Variovorax paradoxus: one gene and its partner. The protein of the gene in region 1 binds, or shares a complex with, the protein of each later gene. Links are inferred from orthologs where the notes say so. Each region holds a gene or a part of one and is shown in the gene's direction. Other genes may lie near its edges.

The links.
Region 2: the proteins of tsaB (region 1) and tsaD are in contact, whole or in part, in a solved structure (PDB 4WQ4), measured with the Escherichia coli proteins. The link is inferred for Variovorax paradoxus from one-to-one orthologs.

What each region holds. Positions count from the first base shown.
Region 1 is NZ_CP091716.1:6,850,728-6,856,758, reverse strand. What follows is about bases 1,009-3,740. They hold tsaB (tRNA (adenosine(37)-N6)-threonylcarbamoyltransferase complex dimerization subunit type 1 TsaB), read left to right. Parts: upstream 1,009-1,874; coding sequence 1,875-2,606; downstream 2,607-3,740. Other genes in these bases: L3V85_RS32180 (uracil-DNA glycosylase family protein), read left to right, coding at 3,142-3,740; rimI (ribosomal protein S18-alanine N-acetyltransferase), read left to right, coding at 2,603-3,145; L3V85_RS32195 (DeoR/GlpR family DNA-binding transcription regulator), read left to right, coding at 1,009-1,763. Outside these bases: L3V85_RS32205 (methylated-DNA--[protein]-cysteine S-methyltransferase), read right to left, coding at 1-282; L3V85_RS32200 (GDP-mannose pyrophosphatase), read right to left, coding at 322-915; more of L3V85_RS32195, read left to right, coding at 996-1,008; more of L3V85_RS32180, read left to right, coding at 3,741-3,984; pyrF (orotidine-5'-phosphate decarboxylase), read left to right, coding at 4,040-4,864; L3V85_RS32170 (helix-turn-helix domain-containing protein), read right to left, coding at 4,871-5,605; L3V85_RS32165 (hypothetical protein), read left to right, coding at 5,748-6,031. UniProt on the Escherichia coli protein: Required for the formation of a threonylcarbamoyl group on adenosine at position 37 (t(6)A37) in tRNAs that read codons beginning with adenine.
Region 2 is NZ_CP091716.1:2,993,519-3,000,372, forward strand. The notes cover bases 2,579-5,404. They hold tsaD (tRNA (adenosine(37)-N6)-threonylcarbamoyltransferase complex transferase subunit TsaD), read left to right. Parts: upstream 2,579-3,375; coding sequence 3,376-4,434; downstream 4,435-5,404. Other genes in these bases: L3V85_RS13890 (nitrate regulatory protein), read right to left, coding at 2,579-3,251; L3V85_RS13900 (alpha/beta hydrolase-fold protein), read right to left, coding at 4,373-5,131; L3V85_RS13905 (Hsp20/alpha crystallin family protein), read right to left, coding at 5,321-5,404. Outside these bases: ntrB (nitrate ABC transporter permease), read right to left, coding at 1-391; L3V85_RS13885 (CmpA/NrtA family ABC transporter substrate-binding protein), read right to left, coding at 405-1,649; more of L3V85_RS13890, read right to left, coding at 1,980-2,578; more of L3V85_RS13905, read right to left, coding at 5,405-5,692; L3V85_RS13910 (branched-chain amino acid ABC transporter substrate-binding protein), read left to right, coding at 5,815-6,854.

The sequences.
Region 1 (6,031 bases):
GAAGAAGGCATCCTGCTCGTGCAGGTCGAGCGTGAAGGCGGAGAAATCGGTGGGCTCACCCGCGAAGTAGCGTTGTGCGGCGGCAATCGCCTCGGCCACCTCCGGCGGGGGCGTGCCGGGCCGCGCGAGCGGCAGGCGGCGGCGCATGTTGCGGTCGGCCGCCTCGGGGCTCTCCGACTGCAGCACGAAGCGCGTGATGCCCGTGCCGTTCCAGGCGATGGCGCAAAAGCCGCCCACGGTGCTGAAGACGGCGTGGCTGTTGGGTGCGGCGGCAGCGTGCATGAAAGGGCTCCTGGGCGTCCTGGGCGATCGGCGAAGAAATCATAGGCCCGGCCCGGCAAACAGGTGCAGGCGCGCGTGATACAGCAGCATCACCGTCTTGGCGTCGGCGATGCGGCCGTCGGCCACCATGGCCAGCGCCTCGTCGATGTCCAGTTCCAGCACCTCGATGTCCTCGCCTTCCTCGGCCAGCCCGCCGCCCGCGCCGACGCGCATCGAGGGCTCGTAGGGCGCGACGAAGAAATGCAGCTTCTCGGTCACCGAGCCGGGGCTCATGAAGCTCTCGAAGATCTTGCGCACCTCGCCGAGCCTGTAGCCGAGTTCTTCCTCGACCTCGGCGCGGATGCGCTCTTCTGGCGCCGCGTTGTCGAGCAGGCCGGCGGCGGCCTCGATCAGCAGGTCGTCATGCCCGTTGACGAAGGCCGGGTAGCGGAACTGGCGCACCAGCAGCACCGTGCGCCGCGCGAGGTTGTACGGCAGCAGCGTGGCGCCGTTGCCGCGGTCGTAGGTCTCGCGGTGCATGCGCTGCCACTGGCCGTCGTTGCGCCGCCAGTCGAAGGCGGTGGTGCGCAGGGTGTACCAGTTGTCGGAAAGCAGGGTGACTTCGTGCACCCGGACGCGGTCTTGGAGTGTCATGGGCGGCAAGCATATGTGCATGTTCGTGCAATAACAAGAAAATTCGTGTAGAAAGCATGCAGGCCCGATACCATCGCCCGATGCTCACCAGCCAGCGCAAGCAACACATCCTTTCGGTCCTGCGGCGCGACGGCAATGTCGTCGCCAAGGCGCTCAGCGAAGAACTCGGCCTGTCGGAAGACACGCTGCGCCGCGACCTGCGCGAGATGGCGGCCGAAGGCCTGCTGCAGCGCGTGCACGGCGGCGCCTTGCCGCTCGCGCCGGCCGAGGCCGATTTCGCGGGGCGCCAGCAGCTGGCCTCCGGCGAGAAGGTCGCCATCGGCCGCGCCGCCGCGCGCCTGGTGAAGCCGGGGCAGGTGGTGTTCATCGACGGCGGCACCACCGCCGTGCAGCTCGCGCGCCACCTGCCGCGCAACCTGCAGGCCACGGTGGTCACGCACAGCCCGTCAGTGGCGGTGGAGCTGGTGTCGCATGCCGGCATCGAGGTGGTGCTGATCGGCGGGCGGCTGTTCAAGCACTCGCTCGTGGCCGTGGGCTCGGCGGCGATGGCGGCCATCTCGCGCATCCATGCCGACACCTACTTCATGGGCGTCACCGGCGTGCATGCCGAGGCCGGGCTGACCACCGGCGATGTCGAGGAAGCCGAGATCAAGCGCGCGCTGATGGCCGCGTCGGCCGAGACGGTGGTGCTGGCCTCGTCCGAAAAGCTGGGCGCAGCCTCGGCCTGGGTGGTCAACCCGGTGACCTCGGCCACCACGCTGCTGGTATCGCCGGACGCTCCCGCCAGGGCGCTGGCGCCGCTGCGCCAGGCGGGGCTGGCCGTTCTGCTGAGCGACAAAGCGGGATAACGCAGGGTAGCGACCGGGATTGGCGGCCCCTCGATAATCGGGGCATGCCTCTTTCGCCCCGTTTCTTTCTCCGCCCGCCCGCCGCGGGCGCGGCCCCGGGGTGTCCCGCCAATGTCTAGATTGCTGGCCTTCGACACGAGCACCGAGCACCTGTCGGTCGCGGTGCTGCACGGCGAGCGGCTGCTGGCCCACAACGGCGTGGGCGGCGCGCAGGCCTCGACCACCTTGCTCCCGCTGATCCAGCAGCTGCTGGGCGAAGCCGGACTCGCACTGGCCGAGCTGGACGCCATCGTCTTCGGCCGCGGCCCCGGCTCGTTCACCGGCCTGCGCACCGCCTGCTCGGTGGCCCAGGGGCTGGCTTTCGGCGCCGACGTGCCGCTGCTGCCTGTCGACACCCTGCTGGCCGTGGCCGAGGAAGCGCGCCATGCCTTCGGCGCGCAGCAGGTGGTGGCGGTGCTCGATGCCCGCATGGACCAGCTCTACGCCGCGCGCTACGACTTCTCCGCTGCCGGCCCCCTGGGAAGCTTGGGTGGCGATGACGAGCCCCTGCTGCTGTCGCCCGAGGCCCTCGAAGTACCCGCCGGCTACGCGCTGGCCGGCAACGCCTTCGCCGCCTATGGCCCGCGCCTGGCGCCGGCCGCCGCCCGCCACGAGGCCCTGCCCACCGCCACCGCCATGCTGCGGCTCGCGCCCGCGCTGCTCGCGGCCGGCCGCACCGTCCCGGCGGCACAGGCCTGGCCGCTCTATGTTCGCGATAAAGTGGCGCAGACCACCGAAGAGCGCGCCGCCATCAAGGCGGCCGCCGCATCGGCAGCAGCAGCAGCCCCTTCCAGCCACGCATGAGCGCCGTCCTCCAGCCCGTCGAAGCCCGCCTCGAACCGCTCACCATCGAGCGGATCGACGCTGTCTGCGCGGTGGAGCAGACGGCCTACAGCCACCCCTGGACGCGCGCCAACTTCACCGATTCCATGGCCGTGGGCTATCACTGCCAGTGCCTGCTGGCCCCAGGCGTGGCGCAGGGCGTCACCTCGCCCGTCACCACCCTGGGCGAAACGCTCATCGGCTACTTCGTGGCCATGAAGGGCGTCGACGAGGTACACCTGCTGAACATCACCGTGGCCCCGGCCTTCCAGCGCCAGGGCTGGGCGCCGCTCATGCTCGAAGCGCTGGGCGGCTGGGCACGCGGCGAGGGCGCGCAGTGGCTGTGGCTCGAAGTGCGCCAGAGCAACCAGCGCGCGCTCGACATCTACGTGCGGCAGGGCTTCCGCAGCGTGGGCGTGCGCAAGGGCTACTACCCGGCCCATGACGGTAAGCGCGAGGACGCTGTCGTCATGAGCCTGCGATTGAATGAAACAGGCACCGCCTGGGGAGCCTTGCGATGAACGCGGTGCAGACATTGAAGCTCGACGCGCGCCAGCGCGCGATGCTCGACGAAATGGGCGTGAAGGTCTGGTGGCCCGTGCCCCAGGTGGTGCAAGCCGAGCCCGAACCCGTGCCGGTGCCGGTGCAGGCCGCGCCCGAAACCGCGCCGCCCGAAGACGAATACATCCCGACCGCCGAGGAGCGCATGGAGGCGGAAATGCCCGTTTCCGCGCCACCGCCGCCGCAGCAGCGCGCGCCGGCCCCCCGCCCCGTGGCGGCACCCGCGCCGGTTGCACGCCCCGCTGCAACGCCGGCGTCGATGGGCGCCGCCGTGCTGCTCGAGGCGCCCTGCCGCCTCTATGCCGATGCAGGCGATGCGGCTGCTACCCAAGGCGGCTGGCTGGTCGTCGCCGACATGCCGCCCGAGGCCGACGGCCGTCACGGCGAGCCCTTCGCGGGCGATGCCGGGCGTCTGCTCGACAACATGCTGCGCGCCCTGAAGCTGCACGACGGCAAGACGCCCGTGCACCTCATGCGCACCCACCGCGGCGTGGCCGCCGGCCAGCCCGGCAGCCCGCGCCCGATAGCCGAATCCTTCGGCGAGCACGCCGCGGCGCTCGCGCCCCGCGTGGTGCTGGCGATGGGCCCGCTGGCCGCGCAAAGCTTGATGCAAAGCGGCGATCCGCTGGGCAAGCTGCGCGGTCGCGCGGTGCCCCTGGCCGTGAACGGAGAGCAGGGCGCGGCGGTGGTCGTCGCCACCTATCACCCGGCCTACCTGCTGCGCAACCCGGCCGACAAGGCCCGCGCCTGGGCCGATCTCTGCCTGGCCGCCGAGCAGCACACGCCTGCAGCGGGCTGAGCCCGAAAATCGGGGTCAGGGAGCGGGCGGAAGCGGCCGCCTAAAATCACGGCCCATGACTTTCCTCGACAAGCTGGCCGCCGCACAGCAAAAAAACGGTTCGTTGCTCTGCGTGGGGCTCGATCCCGAGCCAGCCAAATTCCCGGGGCAATTCAAGGGCGACGCCAGCCGAATCTTCGATTTCTGCGCGCGCATCGTCGACGCGACGGCCGACCTGGTCATCGCCTTCAAACCCCAGATCGCCTATTTCGCGGCCCACCGCGCCGAAGCCCAGCTCGAGCAGCTCATGGAGCACATGCGCCGCAACGCGCCCGACGTGCCCGTGATCCTCGACGCCAAGCGCGGCGACATCGGCTCCACCGCCGAGCAGTACGCGCTGGAAGCCTTCGAGCGCTACGGCGCCGACGCCGTCACGCTGTCGCCCTTCATGGGCTTCGACTCGGTGGCGCCGTACCTCAAGCACGAGGGCAAGGGCGCCTTCCTGCTGTGCCGCACCAGCAACCCCGGCGGCTCCGACCTGCAGGGCCAGCGCTTGGCGGACGTGGAGGGCCAGCCCTTCCTGTACGAGCACGTCGCCAGGCTGGCGCAGGGCCCGTGGAACCTCAACGGCCAGCTAGGACTGGTGGTGGGCGCGACCTACCCGGCGGAAATCGAGCGCGTGCGCGAACTCGCGCCGACCGTGCCGCTGCTGATTCCGGGCGTCGGCGCCCAGGGCGGCGATGTCGTCGCCACGGTGCGCGCCGGCTGGCGCGCCGATGCGCCGATCATCGTGAACTCGTCGCGGGCGATTTGCTATGCCTCGTCGGGCGGGGACTTCGCCGAAGCGGCCAAAAATGCGGCGCGCACCACGCGCGACGCACTGGAAGCCGCCAAGCCCTGAGCCCCGTCAGTTCCGGCGCAGGCGGGTGAAGAGCTCGAACTCCCAGTTGCGCATGCCCAGCAGCAGGGTGTAGCCCTCGCGGTCCTTGGCCGACAGCTTCTGGTCGGTCTGGTGCTGCTGCGCGAAGTCCTGCGCCACGCGCTGCAGGCGTTCCAGGAAGGCCGGCGCCAGCGAGCGGCTGATCGAGCCGTGCACCAGCAGCAGGCCTTCGGCCGGGCCGTCGAAGCCGCCGCGGTAGTAGTCGAGCACCACGTTCTCGCGGAAAAACTCCATCACCGGGCCGTGCGGGCGCCAGCGGAAGGTCTTGGCGAGCTTCAGGCGATACCGGTTCAGCGGCCGCAGCTCGATGATGCCGATGCGGTCCAGCTGCGCCAGGCAGCCGATGCACTCGGCCTCGCTGATACGGTAGGCCGCCACGATCTGCTCCAGCGTCCACTGGCTCAGCACGCTGATGGCCACCAGCAGCAGCTTCTTGTCCTTGACCACGGCCTTTTCCTGCTCGTGCGTCAGTTCCTTCAGCAGCGGCTGGGCATCGGCCACGCGGCGCGCCAGTTCGGCGAAATCGATCTTCAGCGCGCGGCAGATGGCGTCGACGCGCGACAGCGGCATGTCGCTCTTGGCCAGCATCCGCTTGACGCTGGATTCGGCCATGTCGAGCGACCGCGCCAGGTCGGCGTAGGTCATGCGCGCACTTTTGAGTTCGTTCTTGAGGGCTTGTACGAGGTCGACGGTGGTGCTCATCGTTCGAGCGTACACGGGCACCGGGAAGTATCGGATGGAGATACCGTCGGGTGTGAATTAGTACCTCGTATCGATTCTCGATGCCTGGGGCGCGTCCGGCGCCTAAATTCCGCGGCTCGTCACCCACCCACCGAGACCCGCCATGCTCATGCCCTCCCTCAGCCGCCGCGAACGCGGCCTGCTTTTCACCCTGGTCCTGCTCACGGCGATCGCCGTCTTCGGCCCGGCGCTGCCGGCGGCCGACGTCGCGATCGCCTCGGTGTTCGCCGACGACCGCGCCTGGCACGGCCTGCCGAACGCGATGGACGTGCTCAGCAACATCCCCTTCGTCGTGGTCGGCCTGTGGGGCCTGTACCGGCTGAACCGCATCGACCGTTCGCACCAGCAGGCGCTCTCGGCCTTTCCGCTGGCGCCGCCGGCCAGCGA
Region 2 (6,854 bases), 3.9 Mb from region 1 along the record:
TGCCGACCAGCGCCGCCAGGCCGAAGCCCAACGCCACGCGCTGCAGCGACGAGAGCACGTTCCAGCCCACGCCCTGGTCGTTGGGGCCCTTGCTGTAGAAGGGATCGCTGAATACCGTCAGCGCCTGCTGCCAAGTGGCCGCGGGCGTGGGGAAGCCCGTGGTGCTCTTCATGGCGACGATTTCCCAGATCAACAGCAGCAGGCCGAAGCCCGCGAGCGGGGGCAGCACGCGCATCCAGAACGCGCGCAGGTCGATGGGGGTGCGCTGCTTCTGCTCCCTCTCCCCCTTGGGAAGAGAGTTGGGGTGAGGGGCAGCCTCTCCCCGGCCCTCTCCCGCACGCGGGAGTGGGAGGGATGCTTCGAGCGGCGAATGAAAGACGGCGCTGACCATGGCGTGTTTCTCCTCAGGCATGCAACTTGAACGAATCGGCGTACTTCTTCGGGTCCTTGCCGTCCCACACGGAGCCGTCGAACAGCTTGCTGGTGCGCATCGGGTCCTTGGGCACCGGCGTCTGCGTGGCGGCGGCGGCCTGCTTGTAGATGTCGATGCGGTTGATTTCGGTGGCCACCTTCAGGTAGTCGGGGTGCTCCTTCAGCAGGCCCCAGCGCTTGTGCTGCGTGAGGAACCACATGCCGTCCGAGAGGTAAGGGAAGTTCACGGCGCCGCCGTTGTAGAACTTCATGTGGTTGGGGTCGTCCCAGCTCTTGCCCAGGCCGTTGGTGTAGCGGCCCAGGATGCGCTGGTTGATGGCGTCCACGCTGGTGTTGACGTAGCTCTTGTCGGCGATGGTCTCGGCCATCTTGTTCTTGTTCTGCAGGCCGGCGTCGATCCACTTGCCGGCCTCCAGGATCGCGGCGGTCACCGCGCGCGCGGTGTTGGGGTACTTCTTCGTGAATTCGGCGGTGCAGCCGAGCACCTTCTCGGGGTGGTCTTTCCAGATGTCCTGCGTGGTGATGGCGGTGATGCCGATGCCGTCCATGATGGCGCGCTGCCCCCAGGGCTCGCCGACGCAGTAGCCGTCCATGTTGCCCACGCGCATGTTGGCCACCATCTGCGGTGGCGGCACGGTGATGTTCTTCACGTCCTTGAACGGGTCGATGCCGGCCGAGGCGAGCCAGTAGTAGAGCCACATGGCGTGCGTGCCGGTGGGGAAGGTCTGCGCGAAGGTGTATTCGCGCTTCTCGCTGGCGATGAGCTTGGCGAGCGATGCGGCGTCGACCGCGCCCTTGTCGGAGAGCTTCTTCGACAGCGTGATGGCCTGGCCGTTGTTGTTGAGGGTCATGAGCACGGCCATGTCCTTCCTGGGCCCGCTCAGGCCCAGGTGCATGCCGTAGACCAGGCCGTAGAGCACATGGGCCATGTCGAGGTCGCCGTTGGAGAGCTTGTCGCGCACGCCGGCCCAGCTGGCTTCCTTGCTGGGGACGATCTTCACGCCGTATTTCTTGTCGATGCCCAGCACCGAGGCCATGACCACGCTGGCGCAGTCGGTCAGGGGAATGAAGCCGATCTTGACCTCTTCCTTCTCGGGCTTGTCGGAGCCCTGGGCCCAGACGGCCGCGCGCAGGGCGGGGTCGATGCCCACGGCGCCGATGGCTGCGGCTTGCAGGACGCGGCGTCGGCTGAGGCGGGTTTTGAGCAGGTCGGTCATGGGCGGGGCTCCGGTTGAAGACGAACAAACGAAAAGACAAAAACGAAAAGGCGTCCGCACCGCGCAGGGGCCGCTCGAAAACGAGCCCTTGCGGGATGGGGACGCCTTTGTCCGGTCGGTGGGTGGCACCCGTCGTTGGATGCCGCCTGCCTGAAGACCTTCTGGAGGTCTATGCGCTGGTTGCTTGCAAGCGGTGTGCCAGCCTTTTCGCGCGTCGGCGCGCTATCAGGAAAGTAGCTGCGGTGCCTTGCACGGCGAGGGTGCGGCGCCTTGCGGGCGGTGAATGCGCGGCAGGCACGGTTGTTGTGCACTGCACCAAGTTGAACGCCCTCAGCGCGGCGGGGTGCGCTCCGGCATGGACAGGTAGTCGGCCATGGCCAGCACCGACTCGGCCACCTCGACGAGCCGGCGGCCCTGGTTCATGGCGGTTTCGCGCAGCATCTTGTGCGCCTCCTGCTCGCTCATGCGGCGGTGCGCCATCAGCAGGCCCTTGGCGCGCTCGACGAGCTTGCGTTCGTTGAGCGAGGCGCGCACGGTCTGCAGTTCGTCGCTCATGGCCTGCAGTCGGTGCGACTGCTCCTGAACCATGTCGAGCACCGAACGTTCGAGGTGGCGGCCGAGCTGCGCGGGCGTGGCGGCCTGCGCGTCGGCGTCCGCGTCGTCGAAGAACAGGGCGGCGCCGGTCTGGGGCGCGAGCGTGTCCAGCACCTGCCGGTAGGTCAGCAGCTCGCTGCGGGCCCGCGCGGTCTTGTGGCTGCAAAGCGCGCGCAGGTCGGCCGCGAGGCGGTCTTCGACGGTTCGCATGGCATCGATGCGGCGCGTGCAGCAGTCGAACCAGGCCTGGCCCAGCGCGGCATCGGCGGGCGCGGAGGTGGCGCCCCTGCGGCGCATGCGTTCCAGCTCGGCCATGGTGGCGTCGGACTGGCTCTCGCGCCAGAGCGCGAGCACCGCGTCGCCGGAAAAGTCGATGAACACCTGGAAGCAGCGCTCCTGCGATTCGATCAGGTGCTGCCACTGCAGGCGCCGGGTTTCGTCGCTGCGGCCCATGGCCAGCGCGGCGGCGCCGAAGGCACGCTCCTGGCCGGCGAACTCCTTGCCCTGCATGAAGTTGAACATCGCGACCAGCAGGCGCGAGATTTCAGGATCGGTGGCGCCGTCAGCCGCCTCGAACACCACCGACAGCAGCCCGGCAATGAGCTTGACGAAGGCGGCGGTCGACTGCGAGGGGCGGAGTTCGAGTGCGTCGATGCGGCGGCGCAGGGCGGGCAGGGCGTCCAGGCCCGGGAGCACCCAGGCGATACGGCTGAACAGCCGCGCGCCGTTGCCGGAGCCAAGGCCGCGGTGGTGTTCGGCCTCGAGCTGGTCGAACCCCGCGCGCACTTCCTGCTCGAGCGCCAGGCATTCGGCGATCTGCGGCGCGCGCTGCTCGGCCAGGCGCACGCCATGCGATGCGAGGAACACGTTCGACATGCCGCGCTCGCGCTGCAGCGCGTGCACCAGTCGCCCGATCAGGCCTACCAGCTCGCTGGTGCGCGCGAGCTGGTCCAGCTCGTCGATCTCGCAGCGGCGGGCGGCGATCAGAAAACTCAGTCCGGACTTCATGGTGGGTGCGTGCGCCTGCGGGGCTTTGCACCGGCACTGCAACATCCGTGCCTCGAAGCTCTCAGCTCGCGTGCGTTTGCCCCTTCGCGGGCACCCGCGCCGGGCGCCACCTACACTCGGCGGCATGCTCTTGTTGGGAATCGAATCATCCTGCGATGAAACCGGCGTGGCGCTGGTGGAGTCGCACGGCAACGCGCTGCCGGTGCTGCGCTCGCATGCGCTGCACAGCCAGATCTCCATGCACCAGGCCTACGGCGGCGTGGTGCCCGAACTGGCCAGCCGCGACCACATCCGCCGCGTGCTGCCGCTGACCGAGTCGGTCATGGCCGAGGCCGGCCGCTCGCTCGGCGAAATCGACGTGGTGGCCTACACGCGCGGACCGGGCCTGGCGGGCGCGCTGCTCGTGGGCGCCGGCGTGGCCTGCGCGCTGGGCGTGGCGCTGGGCAAGCCGGTGCTGGGCGTGCATCACCTCGAAGGGCATCTGCTGTCGCCGTTCCTCAGCGCCGATCCGCCGGAGTTTCCGTTCGTGGCGCTGCTGGTGTCGGGCGGCCACACGCAGCTGATGCGGGTGGACGGCGTGGGGCGCTACGAGCTGCTCGGCGAAACCATCGACGACGCGGCCGGCGAAGCCTTCGACAAGAGCGCCAAGCTCATGGGCCTGCCGTACCCCGGCGGCCCGTGGCTCGCAAAGCTGGCCGAAGACGGCAACCCCGCGGCATTCAAGCTGCCGCGTCCGCTGCTGCACAGCGGCGATCTCGATTTTTCTTTCGCAGGACTGAAGACGGCGGTGCTCACGCAGGCCAAGAAGCTCGGCGACCAACTCGAAGCGAACAAGGCCGACCTCGCGGCATCCACGCAGGCGGCCATCGTCGAAGTGCTGTTGAAGAAATCGCTTGCCGCGCTCGACCAGACCGGCCTCAAGCGGCTGGTCGTGGCTGGCGGCGTGGGCGCGAACAAGAATCTGCGCGAGCAACTCAACGCTGCGTGCGCCAGGCGCAAGGTGCGGGTGCACTACCCCGAGCTGCACCTGTGCACCGACAACGGCGCCATGATCGCCATGGCCGCCGCTATGCGCCTGCAATCGGGCCTCTCGCAGGCGACCGAGCGCTATGCCTTCGACGTCAGACCGCGATGGCCAATGGCATCGCTGACTGCCGAGGCGTCGCTGCCGCAGGCTGCATAGCCGGCTGCGACTGGCGCGAGCGGCCGATGGCCGGCAGCGGCAGCACGTCCAGCACGTTGCGCCAGAGCTGGCGCCATTGCGGCCAGTCGTGGCCGCCTTCGGTCGTGAACACGCGGCCCGGCGGCAGCGCGTCGGCCAGCAGCTTGTGGTTGCTGGCAAAGCGGTCTTCGAGGCCGAATCCCAGGTAGAGCGGCGGCAGGTTCTTCGACGGCTGTGCCGCGAGGTATTGCTGGAAGAAGGGCCAGAGCTTGCGGTCGGGTTCCTCGTCGGGCTGCGGCCCGGTGGGCGCCTGCCATGCGCGCAGGCCGCCGGCCTTCTTGATTTCCGCGCCGAGCACGCGGCGCCCGAGGTAGGGCGCCAGCGCCACGATGCCGTCCACCGAGCCGGGCTTGGCCAGCTCGTGGATCAGCGCGCCGAAGCCGCCGATGGAAATGCCCACGAGCCAGATCGCCTTGTAGCCCTTGGCGCGCTGCGGCTCGATGACGTCCGCATGCAGGCGCTCGCTGAGGGTCTGGTCGTAGTAGTAGGACACGTCGGCGTCGACCAGCAAGGCATCGGCCGCGAGGTGGCGTTCCCGCACGGCGCTGATGAAACCTTCGCGCTCGAACTCGTCGGGCTTGAGGTAAGCGCCTGGCAGGAAAACCAGGAGCGTGTCGGATTGTTCGGTGGGGTTTGCAGGTTGAAGGTGAGTTTTCATGGTGCCAGGAGGGGCACCCGATCCGCACCGTCATGATTTTCGATGCGTTTACAAGACGCCCACGAAGAAGAAAGTACTAAGAAAACGTCACATCATGTGACGTTATGCGGCCCTATTGTGAATAGGGAGCATGTTCAAAGTCAAAAGCAACCCTTTGCTGTCACTTTCTTCTTGTGGACATAGGCCGGACTAGTTGATTTGTAAATTCGCGGCCTGGCTCACCGGCACCAGTTTTCCGAGCTTCAGCGTGAGCACGCCGTTCTCGAGCTTGGCCTCGCTGGCGGCCACGTCGATGTCCTGCGGCAGCTCGTAGGCGGCCTTGAACTGGCGCTTGGCTTCGGCCTTGCTGTCGATGCGCAGCACGGCGCCTTCGATGCTGATCGCGAGGTCTTCACGCGAGAAGCCGGGCACGTCGAGCGAGAGGGTCCAGCTCTTGTCGTCCTGCTCCACGAGCGGCGAGCGGCGGGTGCCTGCGAAGGCTTCGCTGGCGAAGCGTTCGAAGGCGCGGTCGTAGGCGCGCGGAGTGAAACGGGCGGTGCGAAGGGGAGGTGCGAAAAACATGAAGAGCTCCTGAATGAACACAATGGGACAAGGAATGTGTGTCCCTTACACTGCGCGGCCGTTCCATCGTGTGAGTGCCGCTTGACACCTCATCTAGGCGCAGCGGCAAGCGTTTCAAGACAATGAATCCCCCCTTTAATTTGCGTCGCGAGACCTTGAAATTCGCGGCGCTGGCGCTATGCGCGAGGCCCTTCGCGGCGCTTGCGCAGACCTCGTCCGCACCCATCCGCCTGGCGCTGATCGAAAGCATGAGCGGCCCCTTCGCCAACACCGGCGAGGCCGTGTTCCGCAATCTGCTGTGGGCCGTGGAGCGCGTGAATGCGCGCGGCGGCGTCAAGCTGCCGGGCGGCGCGCGCATGCTGCAGCTCGACCGCTACGACAGCAAGGGACAGAACGAAGAAGCGCTCTCCGCATTGCGTGCCGCAATGGACGACGGCGCGCGCATCGTGCTGCAGGGCAACTCGTCGGCCACGGCCGCGGCGCTCGTCGATGCCATCGAAAAGAACAACGAGCGCGACGTGTCGCGGCGCGTGGTCTTCCTCAACTACGCGGCGGTCGATCCGGTGCTCACCAACGAGCGCTGCAGCTTCTGGCACTTCCGCTTCGACGCCCATGCCGACATGCGCATGGCCGCGCTGATGGATGTGGTGAAGGACGACGCGGCCCTCAAGCGCGTCTATCTGATCGGGCAGGACTACAGCTTCGGCCAGTCGGTGCTGCGCGAGGCGCGCCGGCAGCTCGGCGCGCAGCGGCCCGACGTGGAGATCGTCGGCGACGAACTGCATCCGATGGGCAAGGTGAAAGACTTCGCGCCCTATGCCACCAAGATCATCGCGAGCGGCGCGCAGGCCGTGGTCACGGGCAACTGGGGCAATGACCTCACGCTGCTCGTGAAGGCGGCGCGCGAGGCCGGGTTCAACGGCACCTTCTATACCTTCTACGGCAATGCGCTTGGCGCGCCGGCCGCCATCGGCGATGCGGGCATCGGCCGCGTCGTCGCGGTCGCCGACTGGCTGCCCAACGTTCAGACGGCGCAGTCCGAGGCGTTCTACCGGGCCTTCCGCACGCGCTTTCCGAAGCCGGCCGAAGACTATGTGCACATGCGACTGGCGCTGATGATCGAAGCGCTTGTACAGGCCGTCGAACGCGCAGGCAACCTCGA